4 regions of the Heyndrickxia sp. FSL W8-0496 genome follow, and region 1 is predicted to be linked to each of the others. Evidence: riboswitches for the same ligand, from Rfam matches in the RefSeq annotation. Region 1 holds a riboswitch; each other region holds the start of a gene.
The links. Region 1 has a riboswitch for S-adenosylmethionine ahead of NST63_RS06965 (methionine ABC transporter ATP-binding protein). Riboswitches for the same ligand answer to the same signal wherever they lie in the genome.
Positions count from the first base shown of each region.

Region 2: another riboswitch for S-adenosylmethionine. It lies ahead of ssuE (NADPH-dependent FMN reductase); the one in region 1 lies ahead of NST63_RS06965 (methionine ABC transporter ATP-binding protein).
Region 3: another riboswitch for S-adenosylmethionine. It lies ahead of NST63_RS23040 (transporter substrate-binding domain-containing protein); the one in region 1 lies ahead of NST63_RS06965 (methionine ABC transporter ATP-binding protein).
Region 4: another riboswitch for S-adenosylmethionine. It lies ahead of NST63_RS02320 (methionine ABC transporter ATP-binding protein); the one in region 1 lies ahead of NST63_RS06965 (methionine ABC transporter ATP-binding protein).

Region 1 is NZ_JBBOXX010000001.1:1,413,244-1,417,791, reverse strand. It holds gene NST63_RS06975 (MetQ/NlpA family ABC transporter substrate-binding protein) at 210-1,043, opposite strand; gene NST63_RS06970 (methionine ABC transporter permease) at 1,071-1,739, opposite strand; gene NST63_RS06965 (methionine ABC transporter ATP-binding protein) at 1,732-2,763, opposite strand; SAM riboswitch class I at 2,870-2,975, opposite strand; gene NST63_RS06960 (hypothetical protein) at 3,121-3,459, opposite strand; gene NST63_RS06955 (MFS transporter) at 3,626-4,548, opposite strand, start outside.
Region 2 is NZ_JBBOXX010000001.1:2,914,209-2,918,756, reverse strand. It holds gene NST63_RS14790 (hypothetical protein) at 1-2, shown strand, start outside; gene NST63_RS14785 (hypothetical protein) at 124-297, opposite strand; partial or broken gene NST63_RS14780 (DUF4003 family protein) at 528-1,016, opposite strand; SAM riboswitch class I at 1,274-1,378, shown strand; gene ssuE (NADPH-dependent FMN reductase) at 1,472-2,017, shown strand; gene NST63_RS14770 (nucleotidyltransferase domain-containing protein) at 2,288-3,058, shown strand; gene NST63_RS14765 (GNAT family N-acetyltransferase) at 3,673-4,233, opposite strand.
Region 3 is NZ_JBBOXX010000001.1:4,543,957-4,548,504, reverse strand. It holds gene NST63_RS23045 (sensor domain-containing protein) at 1-1,496, shown strand, start outside; SAM riboswitch class I at 1,623-1,732, shown strand; gene NST63_RS23040 (transporter substrate-binding domain-containing protein) at 1,882-2,745, shown strand; gene NST63_RS23035 (amino acid ABC transporter permease) at 2,764-3,471, shown strand; gene NST63_RS23030 (amino acid ABC transporter permease) at 3,484-4,218, shown strand; gene NST63_RS23025 (amino acid ABC transporter ATP-binding protein) at 4,211-4,548, shown strand, end outside.
Region 4 is NZ_JBBOXX010000001.1:405,925-410,472, forward strand. It holds gene NST63_RS02305 (spore germination protein) at 1-180, shown strand, start outside; gene NST63_RS02310 (hypothetical protein) at 216-689, opposite strand; gene NST63_RS02315 (L,D-transpeptidase) at 1,030-1,368, shown strand; SAM riboswitch class I at 1,517-1,635, shown strand; gene NST63_RS02320 (methionine ABC transporter ATP-binding protein) at 1,720-2,745, shown strand; gene NST63_RS02325 (methionine ABC transporter permease) at 2,735-3,397, shown strand; gene NST63_RS02330 (MetQ/NlpA family ABC transporter substrate-binding protein) at 3,443-4,291, shown strand; gene NST63_RS02335 (M20 family metallopeptidase) at 4,375-4,548, shown strand, end outside.

The DNA of each region.
Region 1 (4,548 bases):
AAAATAATAGCTAGTTTCGAGAAGATGTATGGAGTATTCACTTTATAATAGGAAACAGGAATGAACTTTTTAGATTCGCACAAAACAATTGTTATTTGCACGAAATTATAAATGATTCTCACGATATGACTCTTTTTCGCACCAAATATTTTTGAAACTCATTTGCCAATAATAAAAGCTCCGGAAAAATTCCGAAGCTTTTTACGATATTATTTACCTGAGACTGGAACAACTGACCCTTTCCACTCTTTTTTAATAAAATCTTGGATTTCTTTAGAATGTAAAACTTCAACTAATGTTTTAATTGATTTTTTGTTTTCATCACCTTTACGTACAGCGATCACATTTACATATGGTGAGTCGTCTCCTTCAATGGCAATAGAATCTTTTTTCGGATTCATACCTACATCGATGGCAAAGTTGGAGTTGATAACAACTGCATCTCCCTCTCCATTATTATATGCTGTAGTTAAGAAGGCTGGATCATATTCATAATCAAATTTTAATTTTTTTGGATTTTCAGCAATATCTTTAATCGTTGCCTCATCCTTATTAACACCATCTTTAAGCTTAATTAAGCCTTTTTCTTCAAACAATGTTAGAATACGACCGTGATCAGCGACAGAATTACTCATTAGTATTTTAGCACCATCCGGAAGGTCATCTAGAGATTTATATTTTTTTGAATAAATCCCCATCGGTTCAATATGAATACCACCTGCATTTACAAAGTCATATCCAAATTCTTTGATTTGTTTTTCTAAATAAGGAATATGTTGAAAATAGTTAGCATCTAAATCTTTTCCATCTAATGCTTTATTCGGTAAAACATAATCTGTGAACTTCTCAATTTTAAGATTGATGCCCTTTTTCTTCAAAATAGGCTTTGCTTGTTCCAAGATCACTGCATGTGGAGTATTTGAAGCTCCTACTACTAAAGTTGTTTCTTTACCATCGCCTTTTGATTTTTCATCTGAAGAACCACAGGCAGCTAATCCAAACACAAGCAATGTTGCAAAAAGAATACCTAACCATTTTTTCATTTGTATTTCCTCCTCTTTAATATGAAGTTATCGCTTATCTATTTTTCTTGTAATTAAATCACCAATCATCTGGATGATGAAAACGATAATTAAAATAATGATAGTAGCTACAAAAGTAACATCTGTACGATTTCTTTGGAAGCCATCTAAATAGGCTAGATTTCCTAATCCGCCGGCACCAATTGCACCTGCCATTGCGGTATACCCTACAATAGCAATGGATGTAACAGTTATACCTGAAACAATGGCCGGCATTGATTCTGGTAATAATACTTTAAATATAATGGTACTCATCTTGGCACCCATAGCCCTCGCTGCTTCAATAACACCTTTATCGACTTCTCTTAGACCAATCTCCACTAATCTTGCATAAAAAGGTGCCGCACCTATAATCAATGCAGGTAATGCTGCTTCTGGCCCAATTATGGAACCGACAATTGTTTTAGTAAATGGTATTAAAAGAACAATTAATATAATGAAAGGAATCGAACGAAAAACATTAACAATTGCTGAGATAATTGAGTTTATTGCACGGTTTTCCCATAAACTTCCTTTAGCTGTAAAAAACAATAATAATCCTAATAATATTCCGATTACAAATGTTGCAATCACGGACCAGAATGACATATATATAGTTTCTTTTGTGGCATCCCACATAGAAACCCAATCTACGTTTGGAAAGTATTTCTCAAGCATCTGCCTTCATCACCTCTAGTTCAATCTCCTGTTGTTTTTGCAAATAAGTTAATCCCTTATTTATCTCTTCTTCCTCACCATCTACATGAATGAACAATGTCCCATATGATCCATTCTGTGTTTGTGAGATGTTGCCCTGAATAATATTTACAGAAAGAGAATAATTCCTAATAAGATCAGTTATAATCGGTTGTTCAGCAGAACCTCCAATAAAAGTAATCTTCACTAATCGTCCACTTGGATACATATTTAATAGTTGTTGTACTGTTTCATGGGTATCTTCAGGTTCTGTGAGTTGTCTAACGAAACGCTTTGTTATTTTCTCTTGAGGTTTTCTAAACACATCAAGTACGCTTCCCATCTCAACAACCTGACCATTTTCCATAACAGCAACTCGATGACAAATTTTCCTAATCACATGCATTTCATGTGTAATTAGCACAATCGTTAATCCAAGTCTTTTATTAATATCCACTAATAGATCCAAAATAGAATCTGTAGTCTGTGGGTCCAATGCAGAAGTCGCCTCATCACATAAAAGTACTTGAGGGTCATTTGCTAAAGCACGGGCAATACCTACACGTTGCTTTTGTCCACCACTAAGCTGTGAAGGATATGCTTCTTCCCTTCCATCTAATCCAACAAGCTTAATTAATTCGTCTACTTTTTTTCTACGCTGCTGTTTTGGTACACCCGCGATTTCAAGAGGAAAAGAAATATTTTCCCTAACAGTACGTGACCAGAGAAGATTAAAATGCTGAAATATCATTCCAATGCCTTGTCTTGCTTTTCTTAGCTCTGCACCCTTTATACTCGAAATTTCCTTCCCAGCTACATGAATCTTACCCGAGGTTGGAATTTCTAGACCATTTAACATACGAATTAACGTACTTTTCCCGGCACCTGAATAGCCAATTACACCAAAAATCTCACCTTTATTTATATCAATGTTAATGTCATTAACTGCTGTAACTTCTCCATTTTTTGTAGAAAATATTTTTTTTACTTTTTGAACGGTTATCATGCTGTCCACCTCACTTGTATATGACGCCTAGTATTCCAATAATCTGGGCAAAATAAAATGCCTTTCTGCAAAATGACAGAAAGGCATGAATAATTATGAAACCTTCCTCTCATCTTCCAAAGTTAAAAACTTTGTGTGAATTGGCACCATTTCAGATAACTGACGGTTGCCGGGCTTCATAGGGCACATCCCTCCACCTCTCTTGATAAGAGCACATATATATTTAATTGTTAATCTTTCAAACAAAAAATTCCATTATTAAACTTTCAATATCAAAGACTTAATTAGTACAAAAGTCATTGTATCATGATGGTTAATGACTGTCAACAAAAAATCACAATAAATATAGTTCTCCATTCATGCAATCTGATAGTCTCTACTTAGCCATAAAATCGATTCAAGTAAAAGTGATAAGCGATAGGAGCCATATAATGTAAGTTCGTTATTTTTCACTAATTGACTTAAGCGAATATGACCATTTAAAAGATGACAAAGTATTGGTTTGGAGGCATGTATTTCTAAATTCGATTCGCCTATATCTTTTTTCATTATAGAACAGCTATTTTTAGAAATATACAATCCCCATTCCTCTTTATCGCAAACAAATTTTATCATAATAGGATGGTTTGGAAATAAGGCATTCAAATGTTTTCGATTATCCAACTCTTGAATCAGTCTTTCAAAAAATGAATCCATAAAGATCACCCATTTCTCGTTTATCTTTTATACACTTATTCATTTTTTGAAAAGAAAATCCTCTATCTATCGTTCTACAATTTTTTCAAGATATAAAATACATAAAAAAATTCTTGTCGAATAAAATCATTATCTATTTATTTCCCAAGAAATTTGTCATAAGTATTTATACTACTTTTGAAATAGGAGGATGATCTTTTTTGCTTCCAAAAGATTTAAAGACAATAAAAAAGTAGATCGACCCCACTAAATATAAAAAACATGTGATTGAAAAAACAATGGCGTAGCCATTATAAGAACCATTTCGTGAAACAATTCCCATTGAAACTGGCCCCATCAACCCCCATCCTAAATTAAATACCATTTGATTGACAGAGTTTGCAAGACCCTTCACTGAATTATCAACTTTAGACATCATTAATGACATTTGAATTGGATTTCCTGCATTCATTAAAGCCTGCCTGAATAAAAATCCAATTGCTGCAAGTAATAAACTATGAGTAAATCCCGTTAATAATAAAAATGGGAGAGAAGCCAATTGCAAAAAGACAACTGCCTTAACCTCCCCTACTTTACTTACTACAAATGGACCAATAAACATAGCGATGGCGGTTGCTGCCTGACCCATCGAAATAATAAATCCAATCGTTGTATTTGAAGCATTAAATCGATCAGCAAAGTATAAATTTAAATAAGGGATTACAAGTCCTGCACCAAAACCGATTAATAATTGTGCAATGGCAAAAAAGATGATTAATTTAAGACTTTCCTTTTGTTCTTTGAATGAAATGAAGCGTTTATTATTTTTTTCATCGTAGCTTACAACTGTTATTATTTCCTTAAGTCTCATTATTGGCAAAATTCCGATCAAAAATATAACTGCGCCAATTATTAAAGTAATCCGAATACTAATAATCGGACTATAGATCCATTCAAGTAAGTCAGAAAGTACTCCCCCAAATATATTTCCAATCACATTAGCAGCTGTCATCAATCCAAAATGAAGTGAAAACAGTTTGACACGTTGTTCAGCTGTAGAGTTTTCAGCCAATAAAGGAACGGATGAAACTTGTATAAATGCTTGGGTTA
Region 2 (4,548 bases), 1.5 Mb from region 1:
AATCTGAGATGAGGCCAACTATTTTTTATACTACTTAAAAACAATATTCACTTCAATCAATAGTTTCGTATATCCAAAATCGAGTATGGTTACCAATACTCGATTTTGGATATTTGTAAATAATCAATTGCTAGTCGAAGATGAGGCGGCTGCAGTAGCAGCAGAAATTGCTGCAATCGAAGCAGCTTGTTGCGCTAGTATAATTGCTTGAATATTAGTTGCTGTTCCTATGGAAAGAAGATCTTTGTCTTGGATTTTATCCTTCACTAGCATTTGAATAGAGAATAGTAAGCTCATCTCTTTATACCAACGGAATAGTTTTTTTCATTTAGAATTAAATCAATCGAAATGATTTCAGAAATGTATTTTTCAGGCTCGTCTAATAAAGCCAGTACACCAATGGTGGAAAAATGAATTCCTTTAATTTTTAAGTGATGCTTTCGGAATTGCTCTTATAGATTTACGCTGTTTTCTGCTAATCTTTCACGATTATTATTTTCTCCATAAGTAAGAATATGGGATAAAAATTACAAATCATTTCCTTTGCAGAATACTCGTTCTCCTAAATAGTGATAGAAAAATTCAATGTTTTCCATTTGATGTTCAATAGAACAGTTTATATTGGTAAGTAATACGGCTAAGGGATAATCATCATTCGATGTAAGAAAGAAATGTTTGCTTTTCATCGCCTTATATAGCTCCATCGCTAGACCTGCTTGATCACTTCTATCCATCCCTTCCATTGGGTGAGATAATAATGTATATGCAGCTAAATAAGTATATGGTCCCTAGTGAAATCCTTTTTTAGTTAGAGCATTATAACATTCTTTTAAATCACTGAATGCCTGAATCGGATCGGGAAATTGATTAATTAATAAAGATGCTAATGTATATCTCATCTCCTGATTTATACCTGAATACCACTTTATGTCTTTTTTTAGAAAATCAGATACGTTTAGAAATTCTTTAGGTTCTAGTTCCTTGCCAGATATCATAAACTGTGAAGCAATACTCATTCAAATTCGTTTATCGATACCCCAACTAATAGCATTTGTTAAGGCATCGAAAGAAGAGACGAATTTTTCTGCTTGTTTTGCTATGTCCTGTAACATGAAAGCTCCCCCAATTTGTTAATTTGTACTTTTATTTACGTATGTAGGTATAAAAAAGTTTCAAATGAGTGATTGATTAATACTATTATAACCTATAAAAATACTTGGAATAATTCTTGACAAATTTATCCTTTGTATATATGATATTCACAATGAAATAATTCTTATCAAGAGAAGCCGAGGGACTGGTCCGTTGACGCTTCAGCAACCTCTACATGAAGTAGAAAGGTGCTAATTCCAGCAAGCATAGTCTTGAGAGATAAGAGAGATCACATGAACAGTAAAGTCCTCTTTTCTTTTGAATGGAGGACTTTTTTATTGCTAATTTTTCATTAAAGCTCTAAAGGAAGGGATAACTTATGAATAAAATTGTCATTCTTTGTGGGAGTCCTCAAGAAAAGTCAAAAATCGAAGTAGTTCTTCGACATATACAAACTATACTTGAAAGCGAAGGTTTTTCTATAACATTTTTATCTGTTTTAGATTTTTCACCGGTAAACTTAATAAAGGAGTATTATAACAGTATAGAAATAAAAAAATTTACAGAAGTGATGGAGGAAGCAGATGGAGTTCTAATTGGCTCTCCAGTATATAAAGCTTCCTATACAGGAGCTTTAAAGTCACTCATTGATTTATTACCAGAGGGTGCATTAAAAGGAACACCTGTATTTCCATTAATGGTAGGAGGAACAGGTGCCCATCTTTTAGCAATAGAATATGCACTAAAACCACTAATCAATAGTTTAAAAGGAAAGCCAACGCATGGGATATATATTTTAGATAGCCAAATTGATCGAATGAGTAAAGATAGTCCTATTATTGATGTGGAGATCGTAAATCGACTATACGTACAGTTAAATGATTTTGTTCGATCCATTCAAATTAAAAATCCGTTTATAGCATAATTGAAGATGTTACTGTGTTTTAAATTAAGGCTCTTTTCTCAAACCTTGTTGCTATTTAGTAAAGTTATCACTAATAAATATCAACTGAGGATCGCTACACGTTTCATTTTACTGAGAAAAAAGTTGCAATCTCCATAAGAACCGCTAGAATCCTTAATTGGAAGTAAAAGCCGGTAGTTGGGCTTTTACAAAAGCAACAACTATACGAAAAAAAGTATTCATCAGAATCATTTATTTTAATAAGTAATGACAAATATAAGGGGGGATTTTATGAGAAAAAGAATTAGTGAAGAAATAATGAAAATTGAAGAAACCTATCGAGTGAAGATATTATATGCATGTGAATCTGGTAGTCGTGCATGGGGGGTTCCTTCTAAGGACAGTGATTATGATGTTCGGTTCATTTATATTCATTCAAAAGATTGGTATTTATCTATCGACCAGAAACGGGATGTAATAGAATTACCTATTAATGATTTACTTGATATGAATGGATGGGAATTAACAAAAGCTTTAAGGCTTTTTCGAAAATCAAATCCTTCGCTTCTTGAGTGGTTGAATTCTAGTATTGTTTATTATCAAGCTTATTCAACAATTGAGAAAATGAAAAATCTATCAAGTCAAGTTTTTGTTCCTACCGCTTCCATGTACCATTATTTAAATATGGGTAAACGAAACTTTCACAATTTTATGGAGAAAGATTATGTGAAAATTAAAAAATATTTTTATGTACTTCGCCCTGTTTTAGCATGTAAATGGATTGAAACATACAACACTTTCCCACCAATAGAATTTGCTGTGTTGCTTGAACAAATGATTCAAGAGGATGAAATCAAAACAACTATTAATCAATTGCTTGAAAGAAAGCAACATGGCGATGAAAGCGACCAGGAACTCAGAAACGATATGCTTTACCATTATTTAAAAAAGGAAATGGCTCATTTAACTGATTTTGCTCACACTTTAAATAGTAAGGTGGTTGACCCAACGGACAAATTAAATCACTTATTTAGAGAGACATTAGATGAAGTTTGGGGATGATGCTATGCTCCATTCATCCTCTTTCCCTATTTTTTGTGAAAGCTGGGTTTTATAAGTTTTGTACATTTTTTTGTAGCGAGGTAGAATATTGCTCTTTCCTGTAAACTATCTCCTCAATTGCAGTGCTCCTTTATTTGTATCAGCCATAAAGTTAACAGTTGTCGATGACCACCTGTAATACTTCCATAAAAATTACAAGCTTCCTCGAAAATGTTGTCTATAAAAGTAAAGATAATTAGACCATTTTCTGTACCATGGGAATTAACTCTTATTTATTTGTTCCCAAATACATACTAGACACACATTCTCTTCAATATTTCGCAAAATGTGTTCCAATCCCCATCCTTGAGACAGATTATCTGCAATATTCTCGCATAATGTGTATCCATCGCCGTCCCTGAGACAGATTATCTGCAATATTCTCACAAAATGTGTTCCAACCTCAATACTGAGGATATATTTTCCCTATCACTCTCGTTCTATCTATATCAAAATCCTTCTTAATTATAGACTTCCCCCAAATTCAAGTCTAAACCTTCTCCATATAACTGTCTCAATTCAAAGAAGTATTTATAATGTTCCTCTATCATTATTTATAACATTGATTTTTGGTTTCAAAGAGTATCCGTCTCCTTAGGATGCGTATATTCCATTAGCCAGGCATCCCTGTATTCCCCTTCATGTAGCTCATGTTTTGGTAATAGTTTTACTTTCCTTAAATCGCATTTTTCATAACAGGCTATCGCACGTTTATTCCAGGTTTGGGGATCCATCACTACTCTCATCGCCTTTTTCTGAGTAGTTAAATAATCAATCATTGAACTTACAATGAGCTTTCCTAGGCCTTTGTTCCAATAATTTACCTCTCCTATAAATTGGTCAGTGCCATAAATAATTTCAGATCCAACTGCATACCCGTATTTAATTTTTGTCTCAACGTCTAGTGCATAATACTGAATATATCCGATTGGAATTCCTCGATGTTCTATAATGCACCCAATTACATCTTGACTCTTCCGATCATAAAAATGTTTATCTACCATTTCTAAATCATGTGGTCGATCCCGTCCCTCGTAAAATTGTAGTACCATTGGGTCCGATAGCCATTTTATTAGTAAATGTTTATCATTTTCACTTAGTCTTCGGACTAGTATTTCGCCTTTTTGATAAATCATATAAATTCTCCTTTAGCATAAAATACTAAGTATGAATTCTATTCTTCTTTTAAAATATCCTGCCAAATCAGGTGAATTTACAGCTAGGGTATTCATCTTCAGTATGATCGGAAAAGCTGCAATCGCGAAAAATGTAATTTTATCTGAATAATGTTAAAATAATAAGTGGGGTTTTTAATGGTTCTGCAAACAGTTTTTAAAAAGTGAAATATTTTTAAACTATTTATTATGGCTGTTCACTATTTCCAAAAAACTATTTGATAAATTTACATGAATGAAATACATGAAAGTTTAATAATTAACTAAAAATACTAT
Region 3 (4,548 bases), 3.1 Mb from region 1:
ATTCCATTTATTTTGAGAAGCAAAGTGAGTTAAAGAAAGGGAAATCCATTCATCATCAGTACAGAATCATTCATAAGAATGGTTCGATTCGTTGGCTGCAGGATCAAACGATTCCTTTTATAAACGAAAAGGGAGACATTACAAGACTGGATGGAATTATTTCGGACATAACAGAACAAAAAAGCAATGAGGAGCAAATTGCTTATTTTGCCTATCATGATTATTTGACGGATTTACCGAATAGAAGAATGTTTGATGAAGTATTGCAATCATTGATTGAGGATTCACAGGAAAAAAATCAATCATTTGCCATTATTTTTCTGGATATGGATCGATTCAAATACATTAATGACTCTTTAAACCATGATATTGGCCATGAACTATTGATACAGATCGGACACCGATTAGTTGAAATGATACCTGATAAAGAATTGGTTGCTAGAATCGGTGGAGATGAATTTGCCATTTTGTTAAGAAATAACAAGTATATTTATGATTTAAATCAAGTAGGGGAACAAATTATTAAAGGAATAAAAGAACCGTTTACTATAAATGATTATGAGCTGTATGTTTCTGCAAGTGTAGGGATTTGTCAATATCCTTTAGATGGTAAGGATGCATGGACTTTGCTAAAAAATACAGATAGTGCTCTTTATCGAGCAAAGGATCTTGGGAAGGATAATTATGTTATATATTCCCAATCAATAATGAAGTGTCCAAATAAATCTACATTCTTTGATAAGGATGTAAGAAGAGCATTAACTAACAATGAGTTTAGGGTTGATTTTCAACCTAGAATTGATGTTAAAACAAATAAAATGGTCAGTGCTGAGGCATTAATACGTTGGGAGCATCCAGAACGAGGACTTGTCCTTCCAGGAGAATTTATTCCTTTTGCTGAAGAATCAGGCTTAATTGTAGACATTGGAGACTGGGTTATTCGATATGTATGTGAACAAATAAGACATTGGCAAGTTCAATCCATACCGGTCGTCCCTGTTTCAATTAATATTTCACCGAAAAGTTTCTTGAAAAGAAACTGGAGTATAGGTGTAATGCAAATTTTGCAAGATACTGGGGTTAGTCCAAACTTGCTTGAATTTGAAATCACTGAAAGAATTATTATGCAAAATGAAAAGATAGTCTATGATTCGATAAAAGATTTTAAAGAAAGAGGGATTACATTCTCTTTAGATGATTTTGGTACAGGATATGCTTCTATTACCTATTTGAAACAATTTCAATTTGAATATGTTAAGATTGATCGTTCGTTAATACAAAATATTCATTTGGACTCTCAAGATGCTGCCCTAACAAAGGCAATTATTGAATTAGCACATGGGCTAAGGATGAAGGTTGTTGCAGAAGGAATTGAAACAGTTGAACAATTTCAGATTCTACAATCGTTTCAATGTGATGAAGTACAAGGGTATTTATATAGTAAGCCTTTAAAGACTGAGCAGTTTGAATCATTTATGAGTAAGGGGATCCATTAAAATCGATGATTAGGGATGAAAGGAGTTTATACTCCTTTTTTTTATACTTGACAATAGTCAGAATACTGGATATATTAAATTTTAAGTAATTCCAAGTTTTCTTATAGGAATATATAATTTAGTTTTTTCTTATCTAGAGCGGTGGAGGGACTGGCCCTATGATACCCGGCAACCTTAATCTCCTTGATTAAACGGTGCTAATTCCAGCAGAGCAAATAGGTTCTGAAAGATAAGAGGAGATTGTTCAAGTATTTTGAGCCTTTCTTCTTTTCGGTAGAAGAAAGGTTTTTCGATTTTTAGGGGTGATGAAAAAGTGGGTAGTTGAAGATGATATCCTTTTTGTTGGCTAAGGTACAGAAAAATGTAAAGAGAGGGGATTTTTTTCATGGAGAACAAAAGGAAGGTAGTTAGCATTATTAGTTGTTTTGCATTCGTTATGTTATTGGCAGGCTGTACAACATCAGCAAATCATTCATCAACCGATGAAAATGGAACGAAGATTCGTAAGGTGAAAGTAGCTTTTGATCAATCCTCCAAGCCTATTTCATACATAGATGAGAATGGGAATCCAACTGGGTATGATGTAGAGGTAATGAAATTAGTCGATAAACTCTTACCTGAATATGAATTTGAGTATGTAGGTACAACGAGTGATGATTTACTATTAGGGGTGGAACAAGGGAAATTTCAGGTTGGAGTAAAAAATGCATTCTGGACCGAAGAAAGGACAAAGAAATTTATTTATCCTAAAGAATTTCTTGGACTGAGTAGTACAGGACTTGTATTAAAGAAAGAAAATAAGGAGATTAAAAGTTTAGAAGACTTTGCTTCTGCGGGATACACCCTCGCACCGATTGCCGCAAATAATGCTCAGTATACAGTTATTGATGAATATAATCAGTCACACCCAGATAATAAAATTAAGCTCAAGGCAGGAGAAACCTTTTCGGTTGATGTTGTTCAATGGGTGAATGAAGGACGTGTAGATGGTGGAGTAATGATTGAGGGTCCTTTTAAAAAACAGGTAGAGGAGAAAAATGGTCCTTATCATCATTTAGTTAATGATGTTGTCTATAATGAATTCGCCGTAATAAAAACCTGGCCACTATTTAATAAAAAAGAGCAGGAATTTGCGGATGCATATGACCAAGCGATCAAACAACTGCAAGAAAAAAAAGAAACGAATGAGTTAAGTAAGAAATTTTACGGAAGAGATTTATTTGAAGTATTAGATCAAGCGAAAAAGTAGGGAAAATGGAGGGGGATAATGGAAAAATACTTTGATGCATCTTATATATTCAAATCCATCCCAATGCTGCTTCCTTTTCTAAAAGTAACATTTATTGTTACTGGCTTATCGGTAATGTTTGGAACCATTCTAGGGTTTATTTTGGCGATAGGAAAAATAGGAAAAGGTAAAATTGCTAGAAAAATTGCTAATGGCTACACCACTGCCTTAAGATGTACGCCATCGATTGTTTTGTTATTTCTAGTCTATTATGGGGTTCCAGCACTATTAGAAAAATTTTCAGTTCAGACTAGTAATGTAGACAAAATTGTTTTTGTAGTAATTACTTTTTCTCTTCAGTTTGGCGCATTTATGTCTGAAGTAATAAGGAGTGCGTATGAATCTGTGGATAAAGGGCAATTCGAGGCTGCTGTTAGTGTGGGATTAAGTCCTTTTCAGGCATATAGAAGAATTGTCTTTCCACAGGCATTTGTAGTAGCTATTCCAAACTTTGGAAACAGTCTATTGGAGTTAATTAAAGAAGGCTCTTTAGCATATACGATCGGCCTAATAGATGTAATGGGGAAAGCCAATCTCATTATTGCAAGTAATTATAATGCACATGCTTTAGAGATCTATTTGGCATTATCGATCATCTATTGGATTATTTCTATTGTGATCGAACAAGTATTTTTAAAATTTGAAAAGGGATTTAGTAAAGGAAAACAATCATTGAAATCAACATAAGGAGGAACGCGAGTGCAGGGTAGCTTTAATCTTGAGTTTTTAGTCGATACGTTTTTTGTTGCTTTATCAGGCGTACCCACTGCCTTAATTATAACGATTGTCGCATTAATAGTCGCCTCACCATTTGGTTTTTTATTGGCATTAACAAGAATTAATCGCATCCCAATTTTAAGTCAATTTTCGAGAATATATGTTTCATTTGTTCGTGGAACACCTGTAATCGTTCAGATATTTATTATCTATAACAGCGTACCTTTAGTAATATCATCATTATTCTCTAAGCTCCATATAGATAAAAATGTTTATGAGGTGAATCCGATATGGTATGCATTTATTGTATTTTCTCTAAATACGATTGCCATCTTAATTGAAATATTTCGTTCCTCATTAATAACAGTAAGTAAAGGACAATTAGAAGCTGCCCAATCTGTCGGATTAACGAATGTTCAAGCCTATCGAAGAATTATTATTCCACAAGCATTAGTGGTGGCATTGCCAAATATTTGCACCGCTACGGTAAATCTGATAAAAGCAACTTCCTTAGGCTATGCTATGTCCTTACCTGAAATTACTTTAAAGGCAAAGGTAGCGGCAAATGTAGGATATAACTATGTTGAGGCCTATATTGATATTTTTCTCGTGTATTTGATTATTTGTAGCTTAACGGAATATGGGTTCAAGCTATTTGAAAGAAAACTTAGCTCCTATAAAACAACTACAGCAAAAGGGGGGCAACAGTATGCTTGAAATTAAGAATGTGCATAAAACATTTGGGAAAAGTGAAGTATTAAAAGGGGTAAATTTGAGCATAAGTAAAGGAGATGTTGTTGTTATTCTTGGTCCTAGCGGATCTGGTAAAACGACATTGTTAAGATGCATTAATTTTCTTGAAAGGGCCGATCAAGGTCAGGCTGTTTTTGGGAATATGAATGTAAATCTTAAAGCAGCTACTAAAAAACAAATTCATGAGGTCAGGCAAAAGGTTGCGTTTGTTTTTCAAAATTATAATCTTTTTAATAATAAAACAGCATTAGAGAATGTAACAGAAGGTTTAATTATTGGAAGGAAAATGATAAA
Region 4 (4,548 bases), 1.0 Mb from region 1:
GATAATTCATCTGTAATTAATGCTGGCCCCGTTCAAGCCATTGACCAGTTTACTTCATATAAGCGCAACCAGGCATTCGGAGAACAGAATGGGGATTTTTCTTTAATGAATCTCCCCTTATCCTCTGTTGTTGATCCGGATATTAGTGATAGTGCAACTGCCAAAAACAGTTTTATTTAGTATATGGATGTGTAAAAGCACGATAATGAGTGCTTTTACACATGAAATATACTCTCAAGTACAACCAAAGGATCGTAATATGGTCTTCCGAATTCGCTACCGGTATAGTAGAATTCAGGATTCTCCAGATAACTAAATAATGTATTTTCCTTTTTTATTTCCCATTTTAACTGTTCTTCTTCAGTGTCAAACTGATATGAGGCGGACCGTGTTGGTGTTTTGTATTTAACAGATATGGAGGCGATTGTTTCTCTATCCTTTAATATAAATATAGTCGGGTCGCCCTTTGAAAAAGCAGTAAACTCTAAGGAATCGAAAGCTGCGCGAACAGTCAAGTGACCTGCGTTTACAACAAGCCCTCTTTCTCTAAAATAATCTTCAAAGGCATCTAAAAAATCCTGAACTTTTTCTTTCAATATCGGTTGAATATTATTCTCCAATAATTTACTATTTAGTTCTTTTATTTTATTTAACTCGAATGTTAATTTTTCTAAATCACTTTTGCTCATGATTATCAAGCTCCTTATGATTGTTAAATATATTTTACCAAAAATTCTCCTCCATGATGTTATTTGTCTCTAATAGAATAGGTTAAGAACAAGAGAACCTTTCATGACACCGAGAAAAGAACTACAAACTTCATAATAACACTGAACCCTTTATTAGAAGTAAAAGTCGGCAGTAGGACTTTTGCAAAGCAACCAACTATCTGAACAGCTTTTGGTTCAAAGGAAACGAGTCTTGAGGCATTGAAAATGATTGTATCTATTTGATACATACTAAATTTTTTTATGTCTATTTGGTTCATTATCCATGAGTATGCATAATGTATGAATGGAGGTGGGGAAAGTGGCATATGAAATTCATGTATCAACAGCAAAACGCCGTTTGACATTGTTGAATGCCGGAAGAGTTGTCAAAACCTATCCAATCGGGGTGGGGAAGATGCTGACCCCTACACCTAAAGGGGTATATACAATCATCAATAAACAGCCAAATCCAGGAGGTCCATTCGGTATCATGTGGATGGGATTATCGAAGCCGCACTATGGAATACACGGGACTAATAATCCTGCCTCAATTGGGAAGCTGGTTTCACATGGGTGTATTCGAATGTACAATAAGGATGTTCTTTCCCTTTCGAAAATTGTTCCGATAGGCACTAAGGTGAGCATAAGCCGAAATTAGTGGTTAAAAAGGAATCCACTATGTCGAATTCATAGATTTCATTAAAAAAAAATTATTTGAGAAAAATGAAAAAAGATATTGACTTATATTATATTTCGGAATATTATTGAACATAATTAATTGAACAAAAATTAAATAAAATGACTATTACTTATCCAGAGAGGTGGAGGGACTGGCCCTGCGAAGCCTCGGCAACGGGTTTGCTATTTTGCAAATACCGTGCTAATTCCTGCAAGCTGATTGTTTTATCAGCTTGAAAGATAAGAAGTAGAGCGGTTAATATAAACCCTTCTTCTTATCTGTGTGTGGATAAGAAGAAGGGTTTTTTTGTTCTTGAGAGGAGAATACAACATGATTAAGTTTGAAGGTGTAAGTAAGGTTTTCCAGTCAAAAGGCAGAGAAGTTGCAGCTGTGCAGGATGTCTTCTTATCGATTGAAAAAGGGGAAATATTTGGTGTCATCGGCTTCAGTGGAGCCGGGAAAAGTACCCTACTTCGGCTGGTAAATCTATTAGAACGACCAACATCTGGAAAAGTGATTGTTAATGATCAGGAAAATTTATCGCTTACAGAGAAGGAACTCAGGATGATGAGGCAAAGAATTGGAATGATCTTTCAGACCTTTAATCTATTTAACTCCCGAACGGTGTTTGGAAATGTTGCTTATCCATTAAAACTTGCGAAGGTGCCAAAACAGGAGATTAATCGTAGAGTAACAGAGCTTTTACAATTTGTAGGATTAGCAGATAAAGCGAAGTATTATCCTGAACAATTGTCTGGTGGTCAAAAACAGCGGGTTGGTATTGCAAGAGCCCTTGCTACATCTCCAGATATTCTTATCTGTGATGAGGCTACCTCTGCATTAGATCCAGAAACTACTAGTGATATTTTGAATCTGTTAAAAAAGGTAAATGAAGAATACAATGTGACCATTCTATTAATCACCCATGAAATGCAAGTCATTCGCAATATATGTGACAGAGTAGCAGTGATGGAAAACGGAAGGGTCATAGAGGAAGGATCGGTTTTTGATATTTTCACAAATCCAAAAACACAAACAACTAAGAATTTTATTAGTTCTGTTTTAAATGACAAAATCTCTTCTAAACTATTTGAAAAATTACGATCTAACCCATCAAGTCGCTTATACAGATTAGTTTTTACTGGGGAAGAGACAAGTAAACCGTTGCTTTCTGATATTGCGAAGTCCTATCAAGTAGATGTTAATATCATTTACGGCAATATTAGTGAGTTACAGGAAGTGCTTTTTGGCCAGCTTATCGTTGAATTACAAGGGACAGATCATGAAGTGGATAAGGCAGTGAAGCATTTAGAAAGATTTGTACAAATAAAGGAGGTTACAACTCATGCAAGTTGATTGGAGTACATTTTGGCCCAGAGTAGTGCAGGCATCGGGTCAAACAGTGACTATGGTTATTTTTACATTAATCTTTTCAACAATCATTGGAACGATTATTGGTTTACTCCTTTTCGTCACTCGAAAAGGCAATATTTTAGAAAATAAAACGGTATCTACTATCTTAAATATTTTAATAAATATTATTCGACCGATTCCATTTATTATTTTTCTCGTTGCCATTAGCCCAATTACTAGGATGGTGATGGGGTCAACCATTGGAACAGCTGCAGCCATCTTTCCGATGACAATAGCAGCATCCTTCGGAATTGCACGTGTGGTCGAAAACAATCTTGTATCGATCGATCCGGGGATTATAGAAGCAGCGAAGGCCATGGGGGCAGGTAAGCTACAAATTATCTTCGGAGTATTAATCCGTGAAGCCTTGGGTCCACTAATTTTAGGAATTACCTTTATCACCGTTGGATTAATTGATTTTTCAGCCATGGCAGGTACAGTAGGTGGCGGTGGCCTTGGAGATTTGGCGATGACCTATGGTTATCAACGCTTTGATACGCAAGTGATGATTGTGACAGTTGTGTTATTGATTATTCTTGTGCAAATTGCTCAATTTGTTGGTAACTACTTAGCGAGAATTTTTCTTCGTAGATAAAAATAAAGCACTAATAAAAACATCATAAGAAAAGAGGAAATATAAATGAAAAAATCATTTTTACTAAGCATTATTGCAGTAATCACCCTTTCCCTTCTTGCTGCCTGTGGCAAAGAAACTAGTGGAAAAGATAGTAAAGTCGTGACGATTGGAGTGACAGGATCGGACGGACAAATGTGGGATATTATTAAAGAAAAGGCAAAAAAAGAGGGTATAACAGTTAAATTAAAGGAATTCTCTGATTATACGATTCCAAATCAAGCACTAGCCGATGGAGATATCGATCTGAATGCCTTTCAGCATATAGCTTTTCTAAACCAATTTAAAGAAGAACATAACCTAGATATTACACCAATTGGAACTACACAAATCGCACCTATGGGAATGTTTTCTGATAAATATAAAAATCCTGACGATATCCCGACTGGAGGAGAAATTGCGATTCCTAACGACCCGTCAAATCAAGCACGTGCTCTATTATTATTGCAATCAGCAGGTCTAATTAAATTAAAGGACGATTTTGGTCTATTTGGTGACCCAAGTGGGATTGTCGAAAATCCAAAGAAACTTAAGATTACACCAGTTGTGGCGCAACAAACACCTCGTGTTCTAAAAGATGTTGCTGCATCAGTCATTAATAATGGGGTGGCAGGCCAAGCAGGTCTTAATATTACAAAGGAATCTATTTATCTCGAGGATCCAAATAGTGATTCGGTAAAGCCATATATTAATATTATTGCTGCACGAACAAAGGAAAAGGATAACAAAATCTATAAAAAAATTCTTGAGATTTATCATAGTAAGGAAGTAGAGGAAGCAATCAAAAAAGATACAAAAGGTGGATCAATCGTGGTTGATATGCCAATTAAAGATCTTGATGGGATTATTAAATAAGGTTTAGTCGATTTTTTAGCATTTACTACCTTTAATTCTGATTAAAAATATATGAAAAATGAGAAATAGGAAGGGGAAAAATAATGACAATACAAACAGAAAGTTTAAGAGAAAGTATTGTAAAAAGCATTGAGGATTCAAGGGAGCTATACATTGAGGCAAGCCATAAAATTCACGAAAATCCTGAAATAGGAAATCAAGAGTTCTTTGCAGCAAAGACATTAACAGCTATTCTTGAAAAAGCTGGTTTCGAGGTA